3 regions of the Klebsiella sp. A52 genome follow, and region 2 is predicted to be linked to each of the others. Evidence: predicted binding sites of a transcription regulator. Region 2 holds the regulator's gene; each other region holds the start of a gene.
The links. The regulator LexA, encoded in region 2, represses DNA repair genes until DNA is damaged. The targets are predictions, from matches to a motif close to TNCTGTATGTACATACAGNA.
Positions count from the first base shown of each region.

Region 1: the regulator LexA is predicted to act here: its motif matches at 4,581-4,600, upstream of KGA69_RS16255 (metal-dependent hydrolase).
Region 3: the regulator LexA is predicted to act here: its motif matches at 3,410-3,429, upstream of dinG (ATP-dependent DNA helicase DinG).

Region 1 is NZ_CP074437.1:3,436,966-3,447,475, reverse strand. It holds gene ompW (outer membrane protein OmpW) at 1-477, opposite strand, end outside; gene KGA69_RS16285 (YkgJ family cysteine cluster protein) at 747-1,160, shown strand; gene KGA69_RS16280 (YciC family protein) at 1,188-1,931, shown strand; gene KGA69_RS16275 (septation protein A) at 1,983-2,522, shown strand; gene yciA (acyl-CoA thioester hydrolase YciA) at 2,698-3,096, shown strand; gene KGA69_RS16265 (YniB family protein) at 3,130-3,666, opposite strand; gene hxpB (hexitol phosphatase HxpB) at 3,818-4,486, shown strand; gene KGA69_RS16255 (metal-dependent hydrolase) at 4,614-5,204, shown strand; gene KGA69_RS16250 (L-cystine transporter) at 5,338-6,729, shown strand; gene cedA (cell division activator CedA) at 6,789-7,028, opposite strand; gene katE (catalase HPII) at 7,234-9,492, shown strand; gene chbG (chitin disaccharide deacetylase) at 9,534-10,292, opposite strand; gene KGA69_RS16230 (6-phospho-beta-glucosidase) at 10,305-10,510, opposite strand, start outside.
Region 2 is NZ_CP074437.1:1,023,619-1,034,128, reverse strand. It holds gene malK (maltose/maltodextrin ABC transporter ATP-binding protein MalK) at 210-1,319, shown strand; gene KGA69_RS04805 (maltoporin) at 1,419-2,717, shown strand; gene malM (maltose operon protein MalM) at 2,825-3,772, shown strand; gene ubiC (chorismate lyase) at 3,961-4,458, shown strand; gene ubiA (4-hydroxybenzoate octaprenyltransferase) at 4,471-5,340, shown strand; gene plsB (glycerol-3-phosphate 1-O-acyltransferase PlsB) at 5,392-7,815, opposite strand; gene KGA69_RS04780 (diacylglycerol kinase) at 7,946-8,314, shown strand; gene lexA (transcriptional repressor LexA) at 8,437-9,045, shown strand; gene dinF (MATE family efflux transporter DinF) at 9,116-10,441, shown strand.
Region 3 is NZ_CP074437.1:4,796,905-4,807,414, reverse strand. It holds gene hlyD (secretion protein HlyD) at 1-967, opposite strand, end outside; gene cecR (transcriptional regulator CecR) at 964-1,641, opposite strand; gene rhlE (ATP-dependent RNA helicase RhlE) at 1,901-3,247, shown strand; gene dinG (ATP-dependent DNA helicase DinG) at 3,443-5,587, shown strand; gene ybiB (DNA-binding protein YbiB) at 5,638-6,606, shown strand; gene ybiJ (DUF1471 family protein YbiJ) at 6,709-6,969, opposite strand; gene KGA69_RS22695 (DksA/TraR family C4-type zinc finger protein) at 7,254-7,520, opposite strand; gene KGA69_RS22690 (YdgH/BhsA/McbA family protein) at 7,640-7,903, opposite strand; gene KGA69_RS22685 (flavin reductase family protein) at 8,062-8,676, opposite strand; gene rlmF (23S rRNA (adenine(1618)-N(6))-methyltransferase RlmF) at 8,774-9,688, shown strand; gene ybiO (mechanosensitive channel protein) at 9,685-10,510, opposite strand, start outside.

The DNA.
Region 1 (10,510 bases), 2.4 Mb from region 2:
AACCTGTCCTGCCGCGCCCCATGAATCTTTCAGACTCAGGTCGGAAAGCCCGGCGTCCTTACCGGTATCGTTGAAATCATTGTTAAAGAAGGTCGTATAGTTAATACCGGCGCCGATATACGGGCGCACTTTACTTTGCGCATCGCCAAAGTACCACTGCGCCATCAGCGTCGGTGGCAGCTGATGTACGGTGGCGATAGTGCCGGTCGGCCCGGTACCGACCTTATGGCGGAACGGCGTTGCCGCCAGCAGTTCGATACCGATATTGTCGGTCGCCATATAGGTAAAGGTTAAACCCAACTGGGTGTTATTACTGACGTTAAAACCGCCGAGACTACCCAGCACGTTGTCAGAGCCCTCAGTCGGGCGAACCGTCGCCGAGCCCGCGCGAATAAAAAACTCCCCCGCTTCATGCGCCCAGGCGCTACCACCAGAAAGCGTACCTAAGATCAATGCCGCCGCTGCTATTTTCTTCATATCCATGTCCCCATTATGGTTTTTATCAGCGGCTGCAAATATACCTACAATGAGTTAGCTTTGATCTGTTTTAGATCACACCAGGCCATTAGATTTAACATTTATTGATCCAGATTAATTTTTGCAGCAGTTAGTAACGTTCTGATTTGTCTTTACATCAATTTTTACCCATGAGAAAAATTTTTGCTTGCCCCTCTTGTCGCCGATCGCGCGGATAGCTAATTTAATTGCCGACAATTTGTGTTGATGCGTTTTTTTCAGGTGTAATTATGAGTGAAATCAACCCGTGCATGACGTGCGGTGCCTGTTGTGCGTATTTTCGAGTCTCCTTCTACTGGGCTGAAGCCGACGACGCTGGCGGCGTGGTACCCACACAGCTCACCGAACCCCTTACCCCTTTTCTGCGCTGCATGAGCGGTACCAATCAGCGGCAAAGCCGCTGTACCGCCTTAAGCGGTGAAATCGGCGAATCGGTACACTGCTCCATCTATCACCAGCGGCCTTCCCCCTGCCGCGAGTTTGCCATGTCAGGCGAAGGCGGCGAACTCAACGAAGCCTGCGATCGCGCCCGTGCCCGCTATGGCCTGCCGCCGCTGGGAACTCTTTACAAAGATATACCTACCGTGACCTCGGCAGAGACTGCTACCCAACCACGTTTTGCGGTACAATCCCCGGCTAGTTAAAACACCTGCAAGACTCAAGGAGAATGCATGTCTATCACGGCGAAGTCCGTCTACCGTGACACGGGGAATTTTTTTCGTAATCAGTTCGTTACTATTCTGCTGATTGCGTTGTTATGCGCGTTCATCACGGTAGTCATTGGCCATGCCTTTTCGCCCAGCGACGAGCAGTTATCGATTCTCAGCGAGGGCGATAACCTCGTGGGCAGCGCCGGCTTGTTTGAGCTGGTGCAGAACATGACGCCGGAACAGCAGCAGATCCTGCTGCGCGCGTCGGCAGCCTCAACCTTCTCGGGCCTGGTGGGGAATGCCATCCTCGTCGGCGGCGTACTGTTGCTGATTCAGCTGATCTCCGCCGGGCATCGCGTCAGCGCGCTGCGGGCGATCGGCGCGGCGGCGCCGGTTCTGCCGAAGCTGTTGCTGCTTATTCTGTTCACCACCTTCGTGGTACAGATGGGGATGATGCTGGTGCTGGTGCCGGGCGTGCTGCTGGCGATAGTTCTGGCGTTCGCGCCGGTGATGCTGGTGCAGGATAAAATCGGCATCTTTAGCGCAATGCGCGGCAGTATGCGTCTGGCGTGGGCGAATATGCGCCTGGTGGCGCCAGCGGTACTCGGCTGGCTGCTGGCAAAAACGGCGCTGCTGCTGCTTGCTTCAAGCTTTGCAACGCTGTCGCCCAACGTTGCCGCCGTGGTCATTAATACCATCAGCAATCTGTTCTCTGCGCTGTTGCTGATCTATTTGTTCCGCTTGTATATGCTTATTCGCAACTAACTTTAATCAGGGCCGGGCATTCCGGCCCTTCCTGAACGACGGAATTGATGTATGAAGCAGTTTCTCGATTTTTTACCGCTCGTAGTCTTCTTCGCTTTTTATAAGATTTACGATATCTACGCCGCAACCACCGCGCTGATCGTCGCCACCGCGGTAGTCCTCATTTATAGCTGGGTGCGCTATCGTAAAGTTGAAAAGATGGCGTTGATCACTTTTGTGCTGGTCGCCGTATTCGGCGGGCTGACAATCTTCTTCCACAACGATGAATTTATTAAGTGGAAAGTGACCGTCATCTACGCCCTGTTTGCCGGCGCCCTGCTGTTCAGCCAGTGGGTAATGAAAAAGCCGCTGATCCAACGCATGCTTGGTAAAGAGCTGACGCTGCCGCAGCAGGTGTGGTCGCGGCTGAATCTGGCCTGGGCGCTGTTCTTTATTCTCTGCGGGCTGGCTAATATCTACATCGCGTTCTGGCTGCCGCAGAATATCTGGGTCAACTTCAAAGTCTTCGGTTTAACGGCATTGACCCTGGTCTTTACCCTGTTGAGCGGCGTTTATATCTACCGCCACATGCCACAGGACGATAAGCACTAATACCCCTTAACGGTACGCGCTAGCCGGCGCGTACCGCCTTCTATTATCAACTCGCGCCCCGACCTTTGCCAAAACCCCGTTTTAACCGTACCGGCGGGCGTATTCCCCTATTCTCTCTGCGCCGTTTTCATAGTAGCATCGCGCCTGATCTCCTTTGACTAGTACAGAGTATAGAATGACAACAACAGATCTCGCCCCGAAGGGCGAATTGGTTTTACGCACCCTGGCCATGCCGGCGGATACCAACGCGAACGGCGATATTTTTGGCGGCTGGCTGATGTCGCAGATGGATATCGGCGGCGCGATTATGGCCAAAGAGATTGCCCGCGGCCGCGTTGTGACTGTCCGTGTTGATGGTATGACTTTTTTACGCCCGGTCGCCGTTGGCGATGTTGTGTGCTGCTATGCCCGCTGCGTAAAGCGCGGCAACACCTCAATCACTATTAATATTGAGGTATGGGTGAAAAAAGTATCGACGGAACCGCTGGGCCAGCGTTATAAGGCGACGGAAGCCTTGTTTATTTATGTGGCGGTAGACAATGAAGGCAAGCCGCGAGCGCTGCCTGCCGAGTAAGACATTGCCCGGCTTGCCGGGCAGATCTTCTGCTTAAAGAAAGCCAAGCAGCGAGAAGAAAATATAACCGATCACAATCACCACAATCGGCAGCACGTAAAGCGTGAAATACTGCTTCAGAATAGTATGACGCGGAACGACAATACGTTCGGCAAGCTGTTCGCGAGACAGGCCTTCCGCGCCTTTAGCCTGTTCCAGAATCAACTGATCTTCCACGCCTTCGCGTAGAAACTTCGCCTGGCGGGCCATCCGCGCGCCGGAAGCCTGCAACGCCATACCGACAAACACCAGCGCGTAGATAATCCAGAAACCGATGTTCAACGCATGTTTGAACTCCGGCAGCGGCGAGTTGTACCAGAAGAAATTCAGGAACGGCGTATTGAAACGCACCATCTCAATCATCAGGTGGGCGAAATCCATCATCACCGCATCAATACCCGGTTTCTTTTCGCTATGCTCGTACATAAACTTCAGTACGGAAATCAGCGTAGACAGCACGGCTGGAATGAAGATGACCCATCCCAAAATGCGTTTAATGACCGCAATGCGTCCAGCTTGTTGATACGTCATGAGTTCCCCTTGTTTAAAACGCCAGACTCTCCATGCCGACATAGAGTCAGGTATAAGTCTATCTTCCGCAGCGAATTTCGCCTGCTTCAGCGCGGTATGATATACCATATGGACAATTTCGTTATCTACTTACGCCAATGGAGAGGAACTTATGTCAGCAAAGCGTCAGATTCTTGCCGCTATTTTCGATATGGATGGCCTGCTTATCGATTCAGAGCCGCTATGGGACCGCGCAGAGCTGGAGGTACTGGAAAGCCTCGGAGTGGATATTAGCCGCCGTGATGAATTACCTGACCTGCTGGGGCTGCGCATCGACCTGGTGGTCGATTTATGGTTTGCGCAACAGCCCTGGCGCGGCCCGGACCGCGCGGAGGTAACCGCCAGCATTATCCGCCGGGCCATTCAGCTGGTCGAGGAGTCACGGCCGCTACTGCCCGGCGTGCGTGAAGCCGTGGCGTTGTGTAAGGCCGAAGGACTAAAAATCGGCCTCGCCTCCGCGTCGCCGCTGCATATGCTGGAAAAAGTGCTGGAAATGTTTGAACTTCGCGACCAGTTCGACGCGCTGGCCTCAGCCGAACATCTGCCTTACAGCAAACCGCATCCCCAGGTTTATCTTGATTGCGCCGCGAAGCTTGGCGTCGCGCCAATGTCCTGCGTGGCGCTGGAGGATTCTGTTAACGGCATGATTGCCAGTAAAGCGGCGCGGATGCGCTCGATTGTGGTTCCGGAAGCAGAAAACAGCCGCGATCCGCGCTTCGTACTGGCCGATGTGAAACTGGCGTCTCTGCAGCAGCTGACGGTAGCAGACCTGCGCGGCTAAACGACTTGCGCTGGCATTAATGTCGTCAAAATATGTCAACCTTGTGACAAAGAGTTACACCGTCACCTCTTCCGTATACTGTATAAAAACCCTATACTGTATGAATTGACAGTTTAGGGTTTTTATCATGACGGCGGAAGGCCACCTCTTCTTTTCTATCGCCTGTGCGGTATTTGCAAAAAATGCAGAATTAACCCCCGTGCTGGCGCAGGGGGACTGGTGGCATATCGTTCCTTCCGCCGTGCTGACCTGCCTGCTGCCCGATATCGACCATCCTAAATCTTTCCTCGGGCAGCGTTTAAGCTGGGTCTCAAAACCGGTAGCCCGCGCCTTTGGCCACCGGGGTTTTACCCACAGCCTGCTGGCGGTATTCGGCGGGCTGGCGCTGTTCTATCTAAAAGTGCCGGAGAGCTGGATAATCCCGGCCGATGCGCTGCAGGGTTTAGTGCTTGGCTACCTCAGTCATATACTCGCCGATATGCTCACCCCGGCCGGCGTACCGCTGCTGTGGCCTTGTCGCTGGCGGTTCCGTCTGCCGATCCTCGCGCCGCGCAAAGGCAATCAACTCGAGCGCGCGCTGTGCATGGCGCTGTTCATTTACGCCGTCTGGATGCCGCAAAGCATGGCCGAAAATAGCGCCGTGCGCTGGTCATCAAATATGATTAATTCGCTGCAAATAACCTTTAATCGTTTTATTAACCATCAGGCTGAACGATAAATACGCTAAATAATTTTTTGGTTATAACCCATTCCATTTGAGTATAAGAAAGCAATAAGGCCTTCTGCTACTCTTGGCGCCATAAGAGTTGGTTTCAGACCAACCCAGGTAACAAGATATCAGGAGAACGGGGATGAATTTTCCATTAATAGCGAACGTTGTCGTGTTCGCGGTTTTACTGTTTGCGCTGGCTCAAACCCGCCACAAACAGTGGAGCCTCGCTAAAAAAGTACTGGTCGGTCTCGTTATCGGCGTTATTTTTGGTCTTGGCCTGCAGCTGGTTTACGGCTCCGACAGTCAGGTTCTGAAAGATTCTATTCAGTGGTTCAATATCGTCGGTAACGGCTACGTGCAACTGCTGCAGATGATTGTCATGCCGCTGGTCTTCGCCTCCATTTTGAGCGCGGTGGCGCGCCTGCACAATGCATCACAGCTGGGGAAAATCAGTTTCCTGAGCATCGGTACGCTGCTGTTCACCACCCTAATCGCCGCGCTGGTCGGCGTGCTGGTGACCAACCTGTTTGGCCTCACCGCTGAAGGCCTGGTGCAGGGCAGCGCGGAAACCGCTCGTCTGAACGCCATCCAGAGCAACTATGTCGGTAAAGTATCAGATCTGAGCGTTCCGCAGCTGATCCTGTCGTTTGTGCCGAAAAACCCGTTTGCCGATCTGACCGGCGCGAACCCGACCTCGATCATCAGTATCGTTATCTTCTCGGCGTTCCTTGGCGTCGCGGCGCTGAAGCTGCTGAAAAACGATGTGGAGAAAGGCCAACGCGTCCTGACCGCCATCGACACGCTGCAGGGCTGGGTGATGAAGCTGGTGCGTCTGGTGATGCAGTTGACCCCGTACGGCGTACTGGCACTGATGACCAAAGTGGTTGCCGGTTCCAACCTGCATGACATCATCAAGCTCGGCGGTTTCGTGGTGGCCTCTTACATCGCGCTGGGGATCATGTTTGTGGTACACGGTCTGCTGTTAGCCGTCAATGGCGTCAGTCCGCTGAAGTATTTCCGTAAAGTCTGGCCGGTGATTACCTTCGCTTTCACCAGCCGTTCCAGCGCGGCGTCTATTCCGCTGAACGTGGAAGCGCAGACGCGCCGTCTGGGCGTGCCGGAATCTATTGCCAGCTTCTCCGCCTCATTTGGCGCGACGATTGGTCAGAACGGCTGCGCCGGTATCTATCCGGCGATGCTGGCGGTAATGGTAGCGCCAACCGTTGGCATCAACCCGCTGGATCCAATGTGGATTGCCACCCTCGTGGGTATCGTCACCGTAAGCTCCGCGGGCGTAGCCGGCGTTGGCGGCGGCGCGACCTTCGCAGCCTTGATCGTGCTGCCGGCGATGGGTCTGCCGGTCACGCTGGTCGCACTGCTGATTTCCGTCGAGCCGCTGATTGATATGGGCCGTACCGCCCTTAACGTTAACGGTTCAATGACCGCCGGCACGCTGACCAGCCAGTGGCTGCGCCAGACGGATAAAGCCATCCTCGATAGCGAAGAAGACGCCGAACTGGCGCATCGCTAACGTTAACAGCCACAAAAAAGCCGCTGAATTTCAGCGGCTTTTTTATTTTACCCGCGAGGTCAGGCCTCTATTTCACCTTCCTGGCGTATCTGATTAGCCCAACGCTGCGCCGATTCCGGCACGGTGAACGCCGGTGAACGGCGGAAACGCTCGCCCATCAGTACAAAGGCGACATATTTGCCCCGCAATATCCAGACATCGCGAAAATGGTCCATTTTAACGGCATGATCCGGCGGCGCAGGCTCGACGCGCGGCACGTAGCTAATGACAGGGCGATTTTGTTGGCGCAATGTTTTCATAACAGATGGATTCACTAAGCAAAGCGGGAACATAAACCCCTATCATAGCCGATCGCCCCCCTTTTCGTCGCCCCTCCTCCGCTAATGCGCATTTTAGGATAACTCTATTCGTTTCTGCCCGGCGAACCCAGAACAATGTTCTATAGTTAGAAGGGTTTTGGTTTAGCAACGACCACTTTTAGCAATGAAAGCAGGAGACGAGCAGATGTCAGAAAAACACCACGACCCACACAGCCGACAGGCTCCGGTACACGATAGCGATGAAGCAAAACCGGGCCTCGATTCACTGGCGCCAGAAGACCGCGAGTGGCGCCCTACTCCCCAGCCAACCGCACCCGGGGAGGAGCCGACGGCGCCCGGCAGCCTGAAAGCGCCGGATACTCACAGCATAAAATTAGATACGCTTGAGCCGCAGCGTAAAGGCGGCGAAAACTTCCCGCTGACCACCAATCAGGGGGTACGCATCGCCGACGATCAAAACTCGTTACGCGCCGGCAACCGCGGACCAACGTTGCTGGAAGATTTTATCTTACGTGAGAAAATTACCCACTTTGACCATGAACGCATTCCCGAGCGTATCGTTCATGCTCGCGGTTCCGCCGCGCACGGCTATTTCCAGCCTTACAAAAGCCTGAAAGAGATTACCAAAGCCGATTTTCTGTCCGCGCCGGAAAAAATCACCCCTGTTTTTGTCCGCTTCTCCACCGTTCAGGGCGGCGCGGGCTCGGCCGATACCGTGCGTGATATCCGCGGCTTCGCCACCAAATTCTATACCGAAGAGGGCATTTTCGACCTGGTGGGCAATAACACGCCTATTTTCTTTATCCAGGATGCGATTAAATTTCCTGACTTTGTCCATGCGGTGAAACCCGAACCGCACTGGGCAATTCCGCAGGGACAAAGCGCCCATGACACCTTCTGGGACTATGTTTCGCTGCAGCCGGAAACATTGCATAACGTGATGTGGGCCATGTCCGACCGCGGCTTGCCGCGCAGCTATCGCACGATGGAAGGTTTCGGCATACATACTTTCCGTTTCATCAACGCCGAAGGCAAAGCCACCTTCGTACGCTTCCACTGGAAGCCGGTGGCCGGTAAAGCATCCCTGGTGTGGGATGAGGCGCAGAAATTGACCGGCCGCGACCCGGATTTTCATCGCCGCGACCTATGGGAAGCCATCGAGGCTGGCGATTATCCGGAGTTTGAGCTCGGCCTGCAGTTAATTCCAGAGGAAAACGAGTTCGATTTCGACTTCGATCTGCTGGATCCGACCAAACTCATTCCGGAAGCGCTGGTGCCCGTGCAACGAGTCGGCAAAATGGTGCTTAACCGTAACCCCGACAACTTCTTCGCTGAGAACGAACAGGCGGCATTCCATCCGGGTCATATCGTGCCGGGTATCGATTTTAGTAACGACCCGCTGCTGCAAGGGCGACTCTTCTCCTATACCGATACGCAAATTAGCCGCCTCGGCGGGCCAAATTTCCACGAAATTCCGATTAACCGCCCTACCTGCCCGTATCATAATTTCCAGCGTGACGGCATGCACCGAATGGAGATTGATACCAATCCAGCAAACTATGAGCCCAACTCTATCAACGATAACTGGCCTCGCGAAACGCCGCCGGCGCCGAAACGCGGCGGCTTTGAATCACTGGCGGAACGCGTTGATGGCGAGAAAATCCGTAACCGTAGCCCCTCCTTCGGCGAGTACTACGCCCAGCCTCGCGTGTTCTGGCTCAGCCAGACGCCGATTGAGCAGCAGCACATTATCGGCGGCTTTAGTTTTGAGCTGAGCAAAGTGGTCAGAGTCTGGATCCGCGAGCGGGTGGTCGATCATCTGGCGCATATTGATATCGGGCTGGCGGAAGCGGTAGCCAACAATCTCGGTATCGAACTCAGCGATGAGCAGAGGAATATTGCCCCGCCAGCGCCGGTTAACGGCGTGGAGAAAGATCCAACCCTCAGTCTTTACGCTGATGGCGATGGCGACGTAAAAGGACGAATTGTCGCGGTATTACTCAACGAGAAGACCTGCGCGCAGGATGTACTCAACCTGTTGCAAGCGCTGCAGGCCAGAGGCGTCCACAGCAAACTGCTCTATTCGCGTATGGGCGAAGTCAGCGCCGATGATGGATCGCAGCTACCGATCGCCGGAACCTTCGCCGGCTCGCCATCGTTGACGGTTGATGCGGTTATCGTTCCCGGCGGCGATCTGAGCAGCATCAGCGATAACGGAGATGCCCGCTACTATCTGCTGGAAGCTTATAAGCATCTGAAGCCTATTTTACTGGCGGGCGATGCGCGGCAGTTTAGTTCGCTGCTACAGGTGCCCGCTGCGGGTGAAGAAGGGGTTATCGAATGCGACGCGATTAATACGCTTAGCGTCGATAAACTGCTGACGCTACTGGCCGCGCATCGCGTCTGGTCAAGAAGCAGTAAAGTTGCGGCCATACCCGCGTAACAAAAAGCCCGGCAGTTCATGGCTGCCGGGCTTTCCTCTCTTTATACGTCGCGATAGTTTCCGAGCCGGTAGCCGCGTTCCGCAATAGCGTACTTCAGTTCGCCGGACGTCAGCACGTCCAGTTCGGTCAGCCGCGGATAGCAGTAAGCGCTGCCCATAATGGTGTTATCGACAAATGCCGGATGACACATCACTTCCAGCGAGTTTTCCTGCCGTTCAAGTGAGGCATCCAGCGTCTGCAGGAACAGCGCTTGTGAAACCGCTTCACCGTAAAATTCGCTGCTGAAGCCATCGCTACTGCGCGCCGCATCCTGATCGAGGCCATTCAGCGCCGCCACCTGGCGGTCGATACGCAAAGCGACGCCCTTTTCGCGCGCAAAAGCGGCGACGATGTGGTAGATCTGCGCGATCATATGCACGTGGTGGTGGCTGTCGATATGGGTCGGTTCGCAACCAAACAGTTCTATAAAACGCCGGTACTGGCACTCCAGTTCGTGGGCGATCTCATCCAGCGGCAGGCTGTCTTCTTCCGCCATCTGCCAAATCCATTTGCCCAACCGCCCGTCGCGGGTTAACCCCGGCATCGCCGATAATGGCTCGCCCAGCGTCAACACAAAGTGCATGCCCACCGCCAGCTCGGGCAGGCTGCGACTCAACTGGGCGGCGTGGCCGATAGCCGCGCCGTTGACCAACGCCGTGGTCGACGTCACCAGTCCGTTCCTGCAGGCTTCGATAATGCCGTAGTTCTGCCCTTTGCTCAGGCCATAATCATCGGCGTTAACGATCAATACGCGTTCCATCGGCCGCTCCCGTTACTGTTTCAGTTTTTCGATAGTCGCTGCAAAGTTCGGCAGCCACTTCTCATGGGCGAGGATCATCTCCCGCGCCAGCTGCTCGGCATCGCGATCCGAATGAATCAGCGGACTTAAATTCAGCGCCAACAGTACGTCATTAAGCTCGCCGCTTATTGCCGCCTGGCTGGCCGCCACTTCAAAGCCTTTGATGGTATAAATCAGCC
Region 2 (10,510 bases):
ACATAAAAAAGCCACCGTTTTTGTCGCTTCGATCACGAAATGACGTTGTGCCGGGAACTTCCGGCGGCGAGAGGCGGTTTCTCATCCTCCCGTCTCCTCCCCCATCAAAAACCCGGGGGGTGGAGGATTTGCCAACGTAATGAATGCCGCATAGTCAGCCCATCTTGAATGTGTCTTTAAGTGACAGGTTGTAACGAAGGGAGAAGGGCATGGCGAGCGTACAGCTACGAAATGTAACGAAAGCCTGGGGCGACGTGGTGGTATCTAAAGATATCAATCTCGAGATCCAGGATGGGGAGTTCGTCGTGTTTGTAGGACCGTCGGGCTGCGGCAAATCCACCCTGCTGCGTATGATCGCCGGACTGGAAACGGTCACCAGCGGCGATCTGTTTATTGGCGATACCCGAATGAACGACGTGCCGCCCGCCGAGCGCGGCATCGGCATGGTATTCCAGTCATATGCGCTCTATCCCCACCTTTCCGTTGCCGAAAATATGTCTTTTGGCCTGAAGCTGGCCGGGGCGAAAAAAGAGGTGATTAACCAGCGCGTAACTCAAGTCGCTGAGGTCTTACAGCTGGCGCACCTGCTGGAGCGTAAGCCGAAAGCGCTCTCCGGCGGCCAGCGTCAGCGCGTGGCCATCGGCCGTACCCTGGTCGCCGAGCCGCGGGTTTTCCTGCTTGATGAACCCCTGTCCAACCTCGATGCCGCGCTGCGCGTGCAGATGCGTATCGAAATCTCCCGTCTGCATAAGCGCCTCGGTCGCACGATGATTTACGTCACCCACGATCAGGTGGAAGCCATGACCCTGGCCGACAAAATCGTGGTGCTGGACGCCGGCCGCGTCGCGCAGGTCGGAAAACCGCTGGAACTTTATCACTATCCGGCAGACCGCTTTGTCGCGGGTTTTATCGGTTCGCCGAAGATGAACTTCCTGCCGGTCAAAGTCACCGCGACCGCCATCGAACAGGTACAAGTCGAACTACCGAACCGCCAGCAGGTCTGGCTGCCGGTAGACAGCGCTCACGTTCAGGTCGGCGCCAATATGTCTTTGGGCATCCGCCCGGAACACCTGCTGCCGAGCGACATCGCCGATGTCACCCTTGAGGGCGAAGTGCAGGTGGTCGAACAGCTTGGTCACGAAACGCAAATTCATATCCAGATCCCCGCCATCCGTCAGAACCTGGTGTACCGCCAGAATGACGTGGTGTTGGTAGAAGAGGGAGCCACATTCGCCATCGGTTTGCCGCCGGAGCGCTGCCATTTATTCCGTGAGGATGGCACCGCTTGTCGTCGGTTGCATAAAGAGCCGGGCGTATAAGGTTCCCCATTAAAAGAAGACGCGAACCCAGCGTGCAGCCAACCATGCGGCGGCCGACGGGGAAGTGTTCAAAGAAAAGCAATGATCTCAGGAGATAGAATGATGATTACTCTGCGCAAACTTCCACTGGCGGTAGCCGTTGCGGCGGGCGTGATGTCTGCCCAGGCGCTGGCTGTCGATTTCCACGGTTACGCTCGTTCCGGTATTGGCTGGACCGGCAGCGGCGGCGAACAGCAGTGCTTCCAGGCCACCGGCGCTCAAAGTAAATACCGTCTCGGTAACGAATGTGAAACTTACGCTGAACTGAAACTGGGCCAGGAAGTGTGGAAAGAGGGCGATAAGAGCTTCTACTTCGATACCAACGTTGCCTACTCGGTATCGCAGCAGAACGACTGGGAATCTACCAGCCCGGCCTTCCGTGAAGTTAACGTGCAGGGTAAAAACCTGATCGACTGGCTGCCGGGTTCAACCCTGTGGGCCGGTAAGCGCTTCTATCAGCGTCATGACGTTCACATGATCGACTTCTACTACTGGGATATTTCCGGTCCTGGCGCCGGTATCGAAAACATCGATCTGGGCTTCGGTAAACTCTCTCTGGCCGCCACTCGTTCTTCTGAATCCGGCGGCTCGGCAACCTATGCTGACCGCGATCCGCTGACTGGCGAACGCGTTTACGATCATCTGGTACCGAACGACGTCTTCGACGTGCGTTTAGCGCAGATGGAAACCAACCCGGGCGGTACGCTGGAGCTGGGCGTGGACTATGGTCACACCAACGTGCCGGATGACTATTACCTGCAGCCGGATGCATCGAAAGATGGCTGGATGTTCACCGCTGAACATACCCAGAGCATCCTGAAAGGCTACAACAAATTTGTTCTGCAGTACGCGACCGATGCCATGACCTCCAACGGTAAAGGCGTACCGCAGGGCGGCAGCATTAATAACGATGGTTCCATGTGGCGTGTGCTTGACCACGGCGCGGTCTCTCTGGCGGACGATTGGGACATGATGTACGTCGCCATGTACCAGGACGTCAACCTGGACAACAACAACGGTACCAAATGGTGGACCGTCGGCGTACGTCCTATGTACAAATGGACGCCGATCATGAGCACCCTGCTGGAAGTCGGCTACGACAACGTCAAATCGCAGAAAACCGGCGACAGCAACAACCAGTACAAAATCACCCTGGCGCAACAGTGGCAGGCGGGCGACAGCATCTGGTCCCGTCCGGCAATTCGTCTGTTCGCCACCTACGCGAAGTGGGATGAGAAGTGGGGTTACACCGATAGCGGCGTCGCCATGCGCGATACCTCTGGTACCGGTATCAACACTTCCAGCCGCGGCGACGACGATGAGTGGACCTTCGGCGCCCAGATGGAAATCTGGTGGTAATGCTATCCGCATCATGATGAGTAAAAGAGGGGCATCAGCCCCTCTATTTTCGGCCCAGCGCGCTATTGCCTGGCTAACGCTCGGCCATAGGAATTGAGGTGATAACAATGAATATGAAGAAAAGTCTCGTTGCCCTCTGCCTGTCCGCCGGCCTGCTGGCCAGCGTACCCGCAGTCAGTTTTGCTGATGTCAATTTCGTGCCGCAGAATACCTCTGCCGCGCCGTCCATCCCGGCCTCCTCGCTGCAGCAGTTGACCTGGACGCCGGTCGATCAATCGAAAACCCAAACCTCTAAAGTGGCGATCGCCGGCCAAACGTTGAATGTTCCCGGTATCGCCGGGCCGGTGGTGGCCTATAGCGTACCGGCCAATATCGGCGAGTTAACCCTGACGCTGACCAGCGAGGTCGACAAACAGACCAGCGTCTATGCGCCAAACGTGCTGATCCTCGATCAGAGCATGACGCCGTCCGCCTTCTTCCCGAGCAGCTATTTCACTTATCTGGAGCCGGGCGTGATGAGCGCCGACCGCCTGGAAGGGGTAATGCGCCTGACGCCGGCGCTGGGACAGCAGAAAATTTATGTGCTGGTGTTTACCACTCCGCAGGATCTGCAGCAGACCACCAAATTAATCGACCCGGCGAAAGCCTACGCGAAAGGCACCGGTAACGCGGTGCCGGACATTCCGGATCCGATCGCTAAACATACCACTGACGGCACCTTGAGCCTGAAGGTGAAAACGTCTTCGAGTTCCAGCGTGCTGGTGGGCCCGCTGTTTGGATCTTCCGGCCCGGGCCCGGTGACCGTCGGCAATACCGCGGCGCCGGTCTATAACGCCCCGGCCGCTGCGCCTGTTGTCGCGCCGGTCGCTGCCGCCCCTGCGGCGAAAAGCGAACCGATGCTTGACGATACCGAAACCTACTTCAACAACGGTATCAAGAAAGCGGTTAAACAAGGCGATATCGATAAAGCCCTTAAATTGATGAACGAAGCTGAACGTCTCGGCTCGAAATCTGCTCGTTCCACCTTTATCAGCAGTGTAAAAGGCAAGGGGTGACCGTCTCCCCACAATGCTGATGTTTAGGCACAGCCTTTAGGTGCGTCCGCCTGGACGCACTTTTTTTTCTCGCGCAGCGGCAACTGTTGCATGCCTGTTGCGCGGATGATCGTATATTGACGTTTGCCCGCCCTCAAAACGCTATTCTGCGATACAATGCCTGCACGTTTTGTACCGGAGAATCAGGCATGCCACATCCTGCGCTTACGCAACTGCGTGCGCTGCGCTATTTTGCCGCCATACCCGAGCTGGACGCGCCGCTGCGCGACTGGCTGTTGCTGGAAGACTCAATGACCAAGCGCTTTGAGCAACAAGGGAAAAAGGTCACCGTGACCATGATTAACGAAGGTTTCGTCGGGCGCGACGCGCTGGCGGGCGAAGAAGCCCTATTGCCGGAAGAAGCGCGTTATTGGCTGCGGGAAATCATTCTTTGCGCCGATGGCGAACCCTGGCTTGCCGGTCGTACCCTCGTGCCGGAATCGACGCTATGCGGCCCGGAATTAGCCCTGCAGCAGCTGGGGCAGACGCCGCTGGGCCGGTATCTGTTTACGTCGTCGACGTTAACCCGTGATTTTATTGAGATTGGCCGTAGTGCACAGCTGTGGGGGCGACGTTCCCGTCTCCGGCTGAGCGGCAAACCGCTGCTGCTGACAGAGCTTTTTCTGCCTGCATCGCCATTGTATTAAGAGGAAGAGAAAATGGAGTGGAGTCTGACGCAGAATAAGCTGTTGGCGTTTCACCGCCTGATGCGTACTGACAAACCAATCGGCGCGCTATTGCTGCTGTGGCCGACGCTGTGGGCGCTATGGGTGGCATCACCCGGGGTGCCGCCGCTGTGGATACTGGCGGTATTTGTCGCTGGCGTCTGGTTGATGCGCGCCGCCGGCTGCGTGGTGAATGACTATGCCGACCGTAAATTTGATGGTCACGTTAAGCGTACGGCTCGTCGCCCGCTACCAAGCGGCGAGGTCACGGAAAAAGAAGCGCGCATATTGTTCGCGGTACTGGTGGGGCTCTCCTTCTTGCTGGTGTTGACGCTCAATACCATGACCATCCTGCTGTCGGTTGCGGCGCTGGCGCTAGCCTGGGTCTACCCCTTTATGAAGCGCTATACCCATCTGCCGCAGGTAGTGCTGGGCGCGGCCTTTGGCTGGTCGATCCCGATGGCTTTCTCGGCGGTAAGTGAAGCGCTGCCGCTCAGCTGCTGGCTGATGTTCCTCGCCAATATTTTGTGGGCGGTAGCCTACGATACCCAGTATGCGATGGTCGATCGCGACGATGATGTCAAAATTGGCATTAAGTCGACGGCGATCCTGTTCGGTGAAAACGATCGTTTGATTATCGGTATTCTGCAGGTTGCCGTGCTGGTATTAATGGGCGCGGTGGGCTGGCTAAATGGGCTGAACTGGGAATTCTACTGGTCGCTGTTTATCGCGGCGGGATTGTTTGTCTGGCAGCAGAAGCTTATCTTCAAGCGCGAACGCGATAACTGCTTCAAAGCGTTTATGAATAATAACTACGTTGGGCTGGTGCTGTTTCTCGGTCTGGCGATGAGCTATCTGCAGTAAATCCTTCTTTCCCCGACTCGCGGCGCGAGCCGGGGAACAGAAGCCGCAACGTTATGCGTCGTCCTGAGCGGCGCTTTCAATCGTCAAACGTACATCCGACGTAATCAAATCCGCCAGCATCTGGTAGACCTTCAGGGTCTCTGCCGGCTCGGCATCGCCGGTATCGCTGATGTAGCCTTCGTCACGCAGGGTCAGCACCAGAGTACTGAACACCGCCTTATCGAAGAACTCCGGCGCGTTGATACCGTGCAGTACCGACAGACGCTGCGCCATGGTGCGGCTTTCTTTCTCAAGCGTACTGCGGTTGATGGACGGGTTGGCGCTCAACAACCAGAAGGTGATCGCGTAGCGCTGTAACGTCTCGCGCGCGCCGGCGGCCAACAGCTGCAGGGAACGAGAGTGCGCCGGGTTGACGCTCATCTCATCGCCATTCAGCACCACCAGGCCCTGACGCTGCATCTCTGCCATCAGCGCATCGATAACGCCCGCCAGCTCCTCTTTTTCCCAGCGCAGGAACAGCTCGGCTTTCAGGAACGGATAGAACATCTCGACATGACGCAGCACTTCGCTACGGGTGATGCGGCGATGTTGGGTCACGATAGCGGCCAGCAGCGACGGCATCACCAGCATATGGGCGATGTTGTTGCGATAGTAGGTCATCAGCACCGCCTGCTCGCGCGGCAGGATGATGATATCGCCGATGGTGTCTTTCTCGACTTCGAACTTGTTCATCTGCAGTGCGTGGTCGATAAGCTCGCCGGCGGAAGCCGTCGGCGCGGTCGAATCGGTGGAGTACGGCACGTTACGCAGCAGGTCGAGGTAGCAATCCAACTGCTGGGTCAGCTGCTCACGGGTCAAAGAACGCTGACGCGACGCCAGAAGCGCCGTACAGCACAGGTTCATGGCGTTGGCCGCCCCGGCATTGTTGATGCGCACCATCAGATCGGCGGCGATATTATTCACCGTCGGCGTCAGCCAGGAAGGGCGGACAGCTTCGATAGGATCGATGGCTTCGCGCCATTCCGGCACGTGCTGATTGAGGTAGGTCATCAGCGGCAGCGGTTCGCCGAAGTTAACGTAGCCCTGGCCGAGATTACGCAGTTTGCTGAGGCCGCGCACCATCTGCGGCAGGCTCTCTTTTTCTTTTGTCGCGCCGCGCAGCTCTTTGGCGTAGGTACCGACTTCCATCACGTGCTCGTAGCCGATATAAATCGGCACCAGGGTGATGGGGCGGCTACCGCCGCGCAGCATTGCCTGGATAGTCATCGACAGGGTGCCGGTTTTCGGATCCAGCAGACGGCCGGTACGGGAACGCCCGCCTTCGACGAAGTATTCCACCGAATAGCCACGGCTGAACAGCTCGCCAAGATATTCGCGGAATACCGTGGAGTAGAGCTTGTTGCCCTTAAAGGTACGGCGAATAAAGAAAGCGCCCAGACGGCGGAAAATCGGCCCGGCCGGCCAGAAGTTGAGGTTTATGCCGGCGGCGATATGCGGCGGCACCAGCCCCTGATGATAAAGCACATAAGAGAGCAGCAGGTAGTCCATGTGGCTACGGTGACAGGGCACATAGACAATCTCATGGCCGTCATGCGCCAGCTGGCGTACGCGCTCGGCGTTATGCACGTTAATCCCCTGATACAGACGGTTCCAGGTGAAGCCGAGAATACGGTCAGTCAGGCGGATCATTTCATAAGAGAAGTTAGCGGCAATCTCTTCCATCAGCGCGATGGCGTTCTGCTGGGCCTTCTCGTGAGAAATCTTCTTGCTGCGCGCTTCATCTTCTACCGCGCGGGCGATAGCTTTCGATGCCAGCAGCTTATTGAACAGATCCTGGCGGGCAGGGAGACGCGGGCCGACGGCGGCCAGACGTTGACGGGCGAAGTGCATACGCGCCACGCGGGCCAGCTTCTGGGCGATGATTTTATCGGTACCGTGCTCATCCGCCATGCGGCGCAGAGAGACAGAAGGCGAGAAACGCACGAAGCTATCGCGGCCAAGCCAGGAGACGGCGAAGAATTTCTGAATACCGTTAAGCATGCGTAGCGGCGGATTCTCTTCGCCTTTTTCGCGACCCGGGGCGCGGCCGAACATCACCGAGACCGGCACCATTTGCACGTCGAGATCGGGATGATTACGGTGCAGATCCAGGTAGTCGTGGAACAGCTTAATGGACTCCTCTTTCGGCGTGTAGTAGGTAAACACGCGCGGGCCGCCGTGGATGAAAACGTAGCGCGGCAGCAGGGTGCCGTCGATTTCCAGCGGTTCAAAAGGGTCGGGTAAGTCATGCGCCAGGCACTGGGCGCGCAGGGTCAGCAGGTCCGCCTTGGAGTTATAAGGCAAGACGTACATTATCGGACGCGAGGTATCGAGCCCTAATTCCTGAGCAGGTTCTGCCGGAATAGACTTGCTTTTTACCAGCACCCGTAATGGTAAATTCAGTAATTTATAGTAAATTCGTTGCCAGCCGGACATAAACGATGTGAAGCCTCTGGTTAATCATGCAAATGCGCGGCAAGAATAACAGAAAGCGTACAAAATTTCCGTTGTCACACGGCAAACACGTACACTCAGCGACGTCATTTACATTAAAAGGTTCTTTTTGATGGCCAATAATACCACTGGGTTAACCAGAATCATTAAAGCAGCAGGTTATTCCTGGAAAGGTTTCCGCGCGGCGTGGGTGAACGAAGCCGCTTTCCGCCAGGAAGGCGTCGCCGCCATTGTGGCCGTGGCGATAGCCTGCTGGCTGGATGTCGATATCATTACGCGAGTCCTGCTCATTGGCTCGGTCCTGTTAGTGATGATAGTCGAAATTCTTAACAGCGCGATTGAAGCGGTGGTTGACCGTATCGGGCCTGAGCATCATGAGCTTTCCGGGCGCGCCAAGGATATGGGCTCGGCGGCGGTACTGCTGGCGATAATCATCGCGTTGATCACCTGGACTATGCTGTTGTGGTCGCATTACCGCTAAGTCTTGTCGGCAACGCTCGCAAAACGCAAAGAATCTCCTGATTTTTATATGATATGTGGTTCCAAAATCACCATTAGCTGTATATACTCACAGCATAACTGTATATACACCCAGGGGGCGGAATGAAAGCGTTAACGACCAGGCAGCAAGAGGTGTTTGATCTCATCCGGGATCACATCAGCCAAACGGGCATGCCGCCGACGCGTGCGGAAATTGCTCAGCGCTTGGGGTTCCGTTCCCCAAACGCGGCGGAAGAACACCTCAAAGCGCTGGCGCGTAAAGGCGCGATTGAAATCGTCTCCGGCGCTTCACGCGGCATTCGTCTGCTGACGGAAGAAGAACACGGACTGCCGCTGATCGGCCGCGTCGCCGCAGGCGAACCGCTGCTGGCGCAGCAGCATATTGAAGGTCACTATCAGGTTGACCCGGCGATGTTTAAACCAAATGCCGACTTCCTGCTGCGCGTTAGCGGGATGTCGATGAAAGACATCGGTATCCTCGACGGCGATCTGCTGGCGGTGCATAAAACTCAGGACGTGCGTAACGGCCAGGTCGTCGTCGCGCGTATCGATGAAGAAGTCACCGTAAAACGTCTGAAAAAGCAGGGCAACGTCGTTGAACTGCTGCCGGAAAACAGCGAGTTTTCCCCGATCGTCGTCGATCTGCGCCAGCAGAGCTTCACCATTGAAGGTTTGGCCGTCGGCGTGATCCGTAACGGTGAGTGGCTGTAACTCCCGTCCTAACGCAGCGTCATCATGATGCATGACGCTGCGATGTTCCTCCTCTGTCTGGTCCCTCTGCATGCTGCTCAACGCCGCCGATAAAGCACTGTGGCGCCTCGCGCTACCGATGATTTTCTCGAACATTACCGTTCCGCTGTTGGGGCTGGTCGATACCGCCGTTGTCGGCCATCTTGATAGCCCCGTATACCTTGGCGGCGTCGCCGTCGGCGCGACGGCCACCAGTTTCCTCTTTATGCTGCTGTTGTTCCTGCGAATGAGCACCACTGGCTTAACCGCTCAGGCCTACGGCGCCAAAGATCCGCAGCGGCTGGCGCGCGCTCTGGTGCAACCGCTGATCCTGGCGCTGGCCGCCGGGCTGCTCATTGTTCTGTTCCGCATGCCGCTCATTGACCTCGCGCTACATATTGTCGGCGGCAGCGAGGCGGTACTGGAGCAGGCCAGGCGGTTCCTCGAAATCCGCTGGCTCAGCGCCCCGGCGTCGTTGGCTAACCTGGTGCTGTTAGGGTGGCTGCTTGGCGTGCAGTACGCCCGCGCCCCGGTGATCCTGCTGGTGGTCGGCAACTTGCTGAATATCGTGCTCGACCTGTGGCTGGTAATGGGGCTGCATATGAACGTGCAGGGGGCGGCACTGGCGACGGCGCTGTCGGAATACGCTACCTTTATCATCGGCCTGCTAATGGCGAAACGGGTGCTGGCGCTGCGCGGCGTGACGCTTGCCATGTTGAAGGAAGCCTGGCGCGGCAATATGCGGCGCCTGCTGGCGCTTAATCGCGACATCATGCTGCGTTCGCTGCTACTGCAGCTCTGCTTTGGCGCCATCACCGTCTTCGGCGCCCGTCTGGGCAGCGACGTGGTGGCGGTCAATGCGGTACTGATGACCATGCTGACCTTTACCGCTTACGCGCTGGACGGTTTTGCCTATGCCGTCGAAGCCCATTCCGGACAGGCTTACGGCGCGCGTGACGGTAGCCAACTGCTGGAAGTCTGGCGCGCGGCCTGTCGGCAGTCGGGAATGGTCGCGCTGGCGTTCGCGTTAATCTACAGCGTGGCCGGTGAGCATATCATCGCGCTATTGACCTCTATCCCATCATTGCAGCAGCTGGCCGACCGCTATCTGTTCTGGCAGATGATCCTGCCGGTGATTGGCGTCTGGTGTTATCTGCTGGATGGCATGTTTATCGGCGCAACGCGCGGCGCGGAGATGCGTAATAGCATGGCGGTGGCCGCCGCGGGATTTGCGGTGACGCTGCTCTCTGTGCCCGTGCTCGGCAACCACGGCCTGTGGCTGGCGCTGGCCGTGTTCCTAGCTTTGCGTGGGCTTTCGCTGGCGCTCATCTGGCGCCGCCACTGGCAGCGTGGCACCTGGTTTAATTCACCCTCCTGAATGCAAATATCCCGGCCGAGCGCAGCGCGAGCCGGGAAAATTCTCCCAGCGTGTTCAATTGGCCTGATG
Region 3 (10,510 bases), 1.3 Mb from region 2:
AGGAGACGGTGACCGGCATGCCCTGACGCAGCGCGCCGTCGGCGTCGTTCACCACGATGCGCAGGCGGTAGACGAGATCGGTACGCAAATCCGGTGTTTCCACGGTCTTCGGCGTGAATTCGGCGCTGGGGGAGACAAAGCCGATTTTACCATGATAGGGCTTGTTCGGCCGGCTATCGGTATACAGCAGTACTTCGCGCCCCGGCTGCGCCTGGCCAAGGTTTTTCTCGTCAACGTAGGCGCGTACCCAAACCGGATGGGTTAACGATAGCGTCAACACCGTGCCGCCGGCGTTCAACATGGTGCCGGGCTCTACGGCTCGGGTCATCAGGGTACCGTCGGATGGCGCGGTCAGTACGGTATCGTGCAGGTCCAGTTTGGCCTGCGCCAGGGCTGCCTGCGCCTGTTCAAGGCTGGCTTTGGCCTGGGCAATTTCCTGCGGGCGGTTACCGGCGCGATATTGACGCAGTTTGTCCTGCGCCGATTTTAGGGTCGCCTGCGCCTGATCGCGTGAAGAACGGGCGTTTTCGAGGTCGTTGGCTGAAATCGCGCTGCTGGCGCGCAGGCCGAGCTGACGTTGATAAAAATTCTGCGCATAGACCCAGGCGGCCTGAGCCTGATTAACCGCGGCCGCCGCCTGCGCAATCTCTTCGGCACGGTAGCCCGCCATCATCAAATCGTACTGCGCCTGGGCGGTGGAGACGTTGGCCTGCGCCTGCTGCAGCGCGTTCTCATACGGCGCGCGGTCAAGTTCGCCGAGGGTTTGCCCGCGGCGAATTTCATCGCCTTCATCGACGTTCAGGGTTGCCAGCCGTCCGCCGACGCGGAAGCTCATATTCACAGTGCGAATATCGACATTGCCATAGAGAGTGAGATCTTTCGCCTGGCTGCTTTGATACCACCACCAGGCGCCGCCGATCGCGGCGAGCACGATGACGACCAGTAGAACGACGACGGGTTTTTTCATGATCCCAGGCTCCTTTGCGCTAACCCTTGCAGAATGAAATCGATATGACAGGTAATCACCTGAAAAATTTGTTCAGCCTTTTGTTGATCGAACTGCGCCCAGCCGGTACGCAGTAAAATGGTTTCCCGCCCGAGGCGGAAGGCCAGCACCTCGCCAAGCAGGGCGTGGGTGTGCAGAATCATTTGCGTATCGTTGGCATCGCGCCCGGTCCAGGCGGCGATAAGCCGCGTCAAATAGCTATGTAGCGGGGCGATAACCTGCTGGTGGATAAGCTGGTAAGCCGCCGTAGGGGAGAGCTGCTCGCGAGAGATAAATTTGCTGAGGTTGACCGTGTCGTCCTGGGTCAGCAGCAGACTCATATCGCGGCAGCTGCGCAGAATCAATTCCCGCAGCGCCGGTTTGTCGGGGGGCGTCTGGGCGAGCAGGGCTTCGGCCGCTTCGGCATGCGGGCGGAAATTCTCGCCGATACAGTCGGCAATCCACTGCGCGCAGGCGAGATACAGGTCGTCTTTCGAACCGAAATAATAGGTGATAGCAGCGATATTTTGCCCGGCCTGCGCGGCGATATCGCGGGTCGTCGCATGGAGGCCATACTCGCCGAATTGCGCGATGGCGGCGGCGATAAGCTGGCTTTTGGCTTGTTCGCCTTTACTGGTCACGGAGGTACTGTTCATCGCACTCTAAAAAATTAATCAATCGATTGATTAAGAATAGAGGCGATTCGCTGAACTGTCCATCATGATGAATACTAAAAGTTACCCGGCGCAAGCGTGCATTATTTTGCTGGTAATTCCTGCGGGGATATTTTATGCGGTTCGTCACAAAATCTGCTAGACTGCGCCCCTTCATGGCATTGTGGTTTTTGCCATCTCTATCGCAATAATCTCCCTGAAAACTACGCCCTTAAACGGGCCGGGGCGGTTCGGAGTTGTTATGTCTTTTGATTCCCTTGGCCTGAATCCCGATATCCTGCGCGCCGTCGCCGAGCAGGGCTACGTTGAGCCGACCCCTATCCAGCAGCAGGCGATCCCGGCAGTACTGCAGGGCCGCGATCTGATGGCCAGCGCCCAGACCGGGACCGGCAAGACCGCCGGTTTTACGCTGCCGCTGCTGCAGCGCCTGACCCAGGAGCAGCCGCACGCGAAGGGGCGCCGTCCGGTGCGCGCCCTGATCCTGACGCCGACCCGCGAACTGGCGGCGCAGGTGGGCGAAAACGTCCGCGACTACAGCAAATATCTGAATATCCGCTCGCTGGTGGTCTTCGGCGGCGTGAGCATCAACCCGCAGATGATGAAACTGCGCGGCGGCGTCGATATCCTCGTCGCCACCCCGGGCCGTCTGCTGGATCTCGAGCACCAGAACGCGGTCAGCCTGGATAAAGTTGAAGTGCTGGTACTGGATGAAGCCGACCGCATGCTGGACATGGGCTTTATCCACGACATCCGCCGCGTGCTGGCTAAACTGCCGCCGCGTCGTCAAAACCTGCTGTTCTCCGCTACCTTCTCCGACGAGATCAAAGCGCTGGCGGAAAAACTGCTGCATAACCCGCTGGAAGTCGAAGTGGCGCGCCGAAACACCGCCTCTGAGCAGATCACCCAGCACGTTCACTTTGTGGATAAGAAACGTAAGCGTGAACTGCTCTCGCAGCTGATTGGCGAAGGCAACTGGCAGCAGGTGCTGGTCTTTACCCGCACCAAGCACGGCGCCAACCATCTGGCGGAGCAACTGAATAAAGACGGTATCCGTAGCGCCGCTATCCACGGCAACAAGAGCCAGGGCGCGCGTACCCGCGCGCTGGCTGACTTTAAATCCGGCGGCATTCGTGTGCTGGTCGCCACCGACATCGCCGCGCGCGGGCTCGACATCGAAGAGCTACCGCACGTGGTTAACTATGAGTTGCCGAACGTGCCGGAAGATTATGTACACCGTATTGGCCGTACCGGCCGCGCGGCGGCGACCGGCGAAGCGCTGTCGCTGGTCTGCGTGGACGAGCATAAGCTGCTGCGTGATATCGAACGCCTGCTGAAAAAAGAGATCCCGCGTATTGCTATTGCCGGTTATGAGCCGGATCCGTCGATTAAAGCGGAGCCGATTCAAAACGGTCGTCAGCAGCGTGGCGGCGGAGGCCGCGGTCAGGGGCAGGGACAGGGACGCGGCGGTCAGAGCCAGGGCCGTAGCCAACAGGCGCCGCGCCGTCAGGATGGTGAAGCGCCGAAAGCGCGTACCCAGGACGGTAAACCACCGCGTCGTCGTCGCCCGCGTAAACCTGCCGGCGAATAAGACGCTGTCGCCTGGGACGATAAAGCGCTCAGGCATCATCACGGCTCGTCTGCCCGCGTGCGCGGCGGCGGGCCGTTTTTTTGCCGTTCATCGCGCTTTTTATCGAGCGCGATTCCACCCCTTACAGAAAGCAATACCTCCTGGCCGGCAAAAATGGCACAATAGTGGCTGTTTATACAGTATTCAGGTTTTCTCATGGCTTTGACCGCTGCGCTAAAAGCGCAAATCGCCGCCTGGTATAAGGCGCTTCAGGAACAGATCCCGGACTTTATCCCCCGAGCCCCGCAGCGGCAGATGATCGCCGATGTAGCGAAAACGCTCGCCGGGGAAGAGGGGCGGCATCTGGCTATCGAAGCGCCGACCGGCGTCGGCAAAACGCTGTCATATCTGATCCCCGGCATCGCCATCGCCCGTGAGGAACAAAAAACGCTGGTGGTCAGTACCGCCAACGTCGCGCTGCAGGATCAAATCTACAGTAAAGACCTGCCGCTGCTGCGCAAGATTATTCCCGACCTGCGCTTTACCGCCGCCTTTGGCCGCGGCCGCTACGTTTGTCCGCGTAATCTGGCGGCGCTGGCCAGCACCGAGGCGACGCAGCAGGACCTGCTGGCGTTCCTCGATGACGATCTGACGCCAAAAAACCAGGCCGAACAAAAGCTGTGCGCGACGCTGAAAACCGATCTCGACGGCTATAAATGGGACGGCCTGCGCGACCATACCGATAAGCCCATTGACGACGCCCTGTGGGGGCGGCTGAGCACCGATAAAGCCAGCTGTCTTAACCGCAACTGCCACTACTACCGTGAATGCCCGTTTTTCGTGGCCCGCCGCGAAATTCAGGAAGCGGAAGTGGTGGTGGCCAACCATGCGCTGGTGATGGCGGCGATGGAGAGCGAAGCGGTGCTGCCGGAGCCGAAAAACCTGCTGCTGGTGCTTGATGAAGGCCACCATCTCCCGGACGTCGCCCGCGATGCCTTAGAGATGAGCGCGGAGATAACCGCGCCCTGGTACCGGCTGCAGCTGGATCTGTTCAGCAAGCTGGTGGCGACCTGCATGGAGCAGTTCCGTCCGAAGACCGCGCCGCCGTTGGCCAATCCGGAACGGTTGAACGAACACTGCGAAGAGCTGTATGAGCTTATCGCCTCGCTCAATAATATTCTCAATCTCTATATGCCAGCCGCCCAGGAGGCGGAGCATCGCTTCCCGATGGGCGAACTGCCGCAGGAAGTCATGGAGATTTGTCAGCGGCTGGCCAAGCTCACCGAAATGCTGCGCGGGCTGGCAGAGCTGTTTCTCAACGATCTCAGTGAAAAGACCGGCAGCCACGACGTGGTGCGCCTGCATCGTATCCTGCTGCAGATGAACCGGGCCCTTGGCATGTTCGAAAGCCAGAGCAAGCTGTGGCGGCTGGCCTCAATGGCGCAGTCTTCCGGCGCCCCGGTGACCAAGTGGGCCACCCGTGAGATTCGCGACGGCCAGATCCATGTCTGGTTCCACTGCGTCGGGATCCGCGTCAGCGATCAGCTCGAACGCCTGCTGTGGCGCAGCGTGCCGCATATTGTCGTCACCTCGGCGACCCTGCGTTCGTTGAATAGCTTTTCGCGACTGCAGGAGATGAGCGGTCTGAAGGAAAAAGCGGGCGATCGTTTCGTGGCGCTGGACTCGCCGTTCAATCACGTCGAGCAGGGAAAAATTATTATTCCGCAGATGCGCTATGAGCCGCTTATTGATAACGAAGAGCAGCACATCGCCGAAATGGCGGCTTTTTTCCGTGAACAGGTCGAGAGCAAAAAGCATCTTGGTATGCTGGTGCTGTTCGCCAGCGGGCGTGCCATGAATCGCTTTCTGGAACATGTTACCGATCTGCGCCTGATGCTGCTGGTGCAGGGTGACCAGCCGCGCTATCGGCTGGTCGAGCTGCATCGTAAACGCGTTGAAGGCGGCGAGCGCAGCGTGCTGGTTGGCCTGCAATCTTTTGCCGAAGGGCTGGATTTAAAGGGCGAGCTGTTAAGCCAGGTGCATATCCATAAAATCGCCTTCCCGCCGATCGACAGCCCGGTGGTGATCACCGAAGGCGAGTGGTTGAAAAGCCTCAACCGCTATCCCTTTGAGGTGCAAAGCCTGCCGAGCGCCTCATTCAACCTGATTCAACAGGTCGGGCGCCTGATCCGTAGCCATCAGTGCTGGGGCGAAGTCATTATTTACGATAAGCGCCTGCTGACCAAAAATTACGGCGCGCGATTGTTAAATGCGTTACCGGTATTTCCCATAGAGCAGCCGGGCGTTCCCGAGGTTATAGTAAAAAGCAAAGCAAAACAGACGCGTCGCCGACGCCGCTAAGCGCATAAGCGGTCCGGTCGGCGGAGCCTACCGCTGGAGGGAGCAAGTCGATGGATTACACCAAAATCATCAAAGAAGTCGGGCGCGGCAAAAATCACGCTCGCGACCTGGATTTAACCACGGCCCGTGCGCTGTATACGCGGATGTTAAACGGCGAAGTGGACGATCTGGAACTGGGCGCTATTCTCATTGCGCTGCGCATCAAGGGCGAAGGCGAAGCCGAAATGCAGGGCTTCTATGAGGCGATGCAGCTACAGACCCTCCGCCTGACGCCACCGGTAGCGAAACCGATGCCGATTGTTATCCCCAGCTATAACGGCGCGCGCAAACAGGCCAACCTGACGCCGCTGCTGGCGGTACTGCTGCATAAACTCGGTTTCCCGGTGGTGGTTCACGGCGTCAGCCACGATCCAACCCGCGTCCTGACCGAGACCATATTTGCGCTGATGGGGATCCCGGCCACCACCCACGCGGGTCAGGCCCAGGCGCGTCTCGACAGCCATGAGCCGGTCTATATCCCGGTCGGCGCGCTGTGCCCGGCGCTGGAAAAGCAGCTGGCATTGCGTTGGCGGATGGGGGTGCGCAATAGCGCGCATACCCTGGCAAAGCTGGCGACGCCGTTCGCTGAAGACGCCGCGCTGCGGCTGTCGAGCGTCTCGCATCCAGAATATATCAGCAAGGTCGCGGCATTCTTTACGCAGATCGGTGGTCGGGCGTTGCTGATGCACGGTACCGAAGGCGAAGTCTATGCCAACCCGCAGCGCTGCCCGCAAATTAACCTGATTGATGCGGCGGGAACCCGAGTGTTGCATGAGCGGGCCGACGAGATTGCGCAGGAAAAAGTGGCATTGCCGGAATCCAAAGACCCCGAAACCACCGCGCGCTGGATTGAGCGCTGCGTGAGCGGTAGCGAGCCGGTTCCGCAGTCGCTGAAAATTCAGCTTGCCTGCTGCCTGGTCGCCACCGGTCAGGCGACTTCGCTCGCCCATGGCCTGGCGCAGGTTGCCGAACGCTGGTAAACGGACAAAAAAAAGCCCGTCCGGTGGCTCGGACGGGCAAACAAGGGTATTTAAAAGGTCTTTTCAGGGTTAATTCAGTGGCATTTCAGAGTGTTGCTGCGATTATTTGTAGATAACCGCGGTACCGCTAACTTTGTTGTTGGTGTTAGCGGAGGTGATGCTGTAGCCGGTTGCGCCAGCGGCATCTGCTTTAGCAGCCAGTTTGGCTTCCAGGCCATCCAGAGTCGTTGCGCCTTCAGCGGAAACGACGCCGATTTTATTCATGCTTTCTGCCTGTGCGGAGGTCACCGGCTGAGCGGCGAATGCGCCGAAAGACAGAGCGGAAAGGGCGATAGCAGCGGCAGCGTATTTGATGTTTTTCATAATTAATCTCTCGCAGTGTGTTCTGTAGGGGGACGATGTTCTGTCGATGTGATGAGTATCACGTTTTTTGCCGCGAGATAAAATCGAAGGAAATTCACAGTCTTAATCGAATTTTTTGAATGATTAATAATTTATTGATTATTAATAAATTATTTTCCGCTATTGCTACGGTCGAGGGACAAACTAGTTGCCATGGCAACTAAAGGCACATTTTGCTACTTTTTTCGCCAAAAAACGTGCGTGAAAAGATAGCGCAATCAGCGGTAATGAACGGTAAAGGAAGGTCAGCGCAGCTGGCTATCTTTGGAACCGCGGCGATTATATCCTGAATATGTATTGTTATGTAAATCTTTATCCTGCTGGCACTTCAGGCAGTATTTAACCCCGGGTAGCGCCTTGCGCCGCGCCTCCGGAATAGGCTCGCCGCATTCTTCACAAAATTTGTTGCTCTCGCCGCCAGGAAGCTCGCTACGGGCGCGGGCGACAGCATCGTTTACCGTGCTGTCAATTTGATCCTGGACGGCCCCATCGTTTGCCCAACCTGATGCCATGATGCGCTCCTCGTGTTTGCAATCTATAAACAGTATAGAAAATATGGGGGCGAAAAATGAGCAGCCAAGTCCCGGCAGCCGGGATTTCCGCCTGCGTATTCCCGGCGAGAGCGGAAGAATTATTTATAAATAATCGCCGTGCCGGCTAATTTATTGCCGCCGCCGGCGGCGTTAATTCGCCAGGCAATCGCCCCCTGCTGGTGGGCTTTTTGCGCCAGTTGCGCTTGTAAGTCGTCGAGGGTGCTGGCGCCGGAGGCGGAAACAGAGCCGGACGGGCGCAGCGGACCAACGGCCACCGGAGCGGTTTCAGCGGTGTTGGCCAAAGTGGATGAGGAGAGAAGGGCGAGCGCGATAAAAGCGGGTACGAACAGAAAGGTTCTCATGGCTATATCCTCATTAACAGCATGGGACATACCATAAGTTTAGGTCGTGATGCGCAGAACCACCGGATAAATAAGAGTGGGCAAACAACCACTTTACGCGCTTAATGCCGCCCGGGCATTCGCCCGCTGCGACATGCGTTAGCCTTATTACGTGAAAGTTAACGAGCGTCCGGGCGGATCATATCGAAGCGCTGGCTTTCATCAATGCTGTAGTAGGCCGTCGGCCCGCCGGCGCGTAAAATCGGCTGCGCTTTCGCGGTTTGATAGATCCCGTCTTCCAGCAGCGACTCATCAATATGTACGGCGACCACTTCGCCGAGCACCAGCCAGCTATCAATGGCTTCGCCGCTGGCGCGCGTCAACTGAATACATTGCGTCAGGCGGCATTCGAAGTGGACCGGGCTTTCCGCCACGCGCGGAGCGCGGACGATCCGGCTCGGCGCGGCGGTCAATCCCGCGCGCAGGAATTCATCTTCATGACGCGGAATAGAGGCGGAGGTTTCATTCATCGCTTCGGCGAGTGGCCGGGTAGCCAGATTCCAGACAAACTCTTTTGTTTCAACAATGTTCTGCACGCTGTCTTTCCAGCCGCCGCTGGCGAAACCGATGATCGGTGGCCGATAGTTAAAGCAGTTGAAGAAGCTGTAGGGGGCGAGATTGCGTTGCCCTGCGTTATCGAGCGATGCGATCCAGCCGATGGGGCGCGGCCCGACGATAGCATTCAGCGGGTCGTGCGGCAGGCCGTGGCCTTCGGCAGGTTGATAGAAGTACATAGAGCACCAGAAAACGAAATAAGAAGATATCCAGACTCCCTTATTTACCGCGCCGCCGTCAACGGGTATCTTACGCGGCTGTTGAAAGGAGATTGCCATGAAAGCCGAAAAACCGGGGTTGCACCCGCGTAACCGTCATCACCAACGCTATGATTTGCCAGCGCTGTGCCAGACTCATCCCGAGCTGCAAAGCTACATCACCCTGAATCCGGTCGGTGAGCAAACCATTGATTTTGCAAACCCACTGGCGGTGAAGGCGCTGAATAAGGCGCTGCTGGCGCACTTTTACGCGGTAAAACACTGGGATATTCCTGACGGCTTCTTGTGCCCGCCGGTGCCGGGACGCGCGGACTACATCCACCATCTGGCCGACCTGCTGGCGCAGGATAGCGGCGAGATCCCGAAAAATGCCACCATTCTCGATATCGGTACCGGCGCGAACTGCATCTATCCGCTGATTGGCGCGCATGAATACGGCTGGCGCTTCACCGGTAGCGAAGTCAACCCGCAAGCCTTTGCCAGCGCCCAGGCGATTATTAACGGCAACCCAGGGCTGACGCGGCAAATTCGTCTGCGTCGCCAGAAAGAGGGCCAGGCAATCTTTACCGGGATCATTCATAAGAATGAAACCTATGATGCGACTCTCTGCAACCCGCCGTTCCACGATTCCGCCGCCAGCGCGCGTGCCGGCGGCGAGCGTAAACGCCGTAATCTGGGGCTCGGTGAAGACAGCGTACTGAACTTCGGCGGCCAGCAGCAGGAACTGTGGTGTGAAGGCGGCGAAGTGGCCTTTATTTCGCAAATGATCCGCGAAAGCCAGCAGTTCGGCCGCCAGGTTAAATGGTTTACCTCGCTGGTCTCCCGCGGCGACAATCTGCCGCCGCTGTATCGCCTGCTGACCGAAGTCGGCGCGGTGAAAGTGGTGAAAAAAGAGATGGCGCAGGGGCAGAAACAGAGCCGCTTTATCGCCTGGAGCTTTATGGACGACGCAAAGCGCCGCCGTCCATTTTAAGTCTCTGCCGCCGGGTTTGCGTTGCCCGGCGGCGGCAATACCTGCCAGGTTTGTACCGGCGCACGCACGCCGGCGCGATCGAAATGCTGCTTCACCTGGGTATCGAGGGCAAAGCGTACCGCCCACTGCTTCAGCGGCAGCGTCGTAAAGCTGACGCGTAACGTAAACGCGGTATTGCTTAGTCCTACCAGCCCGGCGAACGACGGTTCGCCAATAATCAGCCCGCGGATCTCCTCCTGCGCCATCAGATCGTCGACCGCCGCCTTCAGCGCCTGATTGGCTTTATCCAAATCCTCCTGCCTGTCGACATCATAGTTGGCGACCACCGAACCGATCCCGCGCACAAAGTTGGCGAAGGTGGTTATCGAAGACCAGGGAATAATATGGTACGCCCCGGTATCCTGGCGCACGCCCACCGAGCGGATCGACATCCGTTCCACCGTGCCGGTTAATGGCCCGATGGTCACCAGATCGCCGGTGTTCATCCCGTTTTCAAACTGGATAAAGATGCCGGTAATAATATCTTTGACCAGCGTTTGGGCGCCGAAAGAGATGGCCAATCCTAATGCCCCGGCGCCCGCCAGCAGCGGCGCGATGTTCACCCCCACTTCCGACAATAAGATCATTATCGTAATAGTGGTAATGACCACCGCCAGCGCGTTGCGAAACAGCGTCAGCAGCGTTCTGGCGCGAGCGCTGGGCAGCGGGCGTCCATGAATGTCCGATGACAGGCGGTTCTCAATCAGGCTTGCCAGCAGGGTCCAGCCGACGGCGGAGAAGAACAGGATCAGCGCGATACGAATCAGGACATCCACCGTTTTC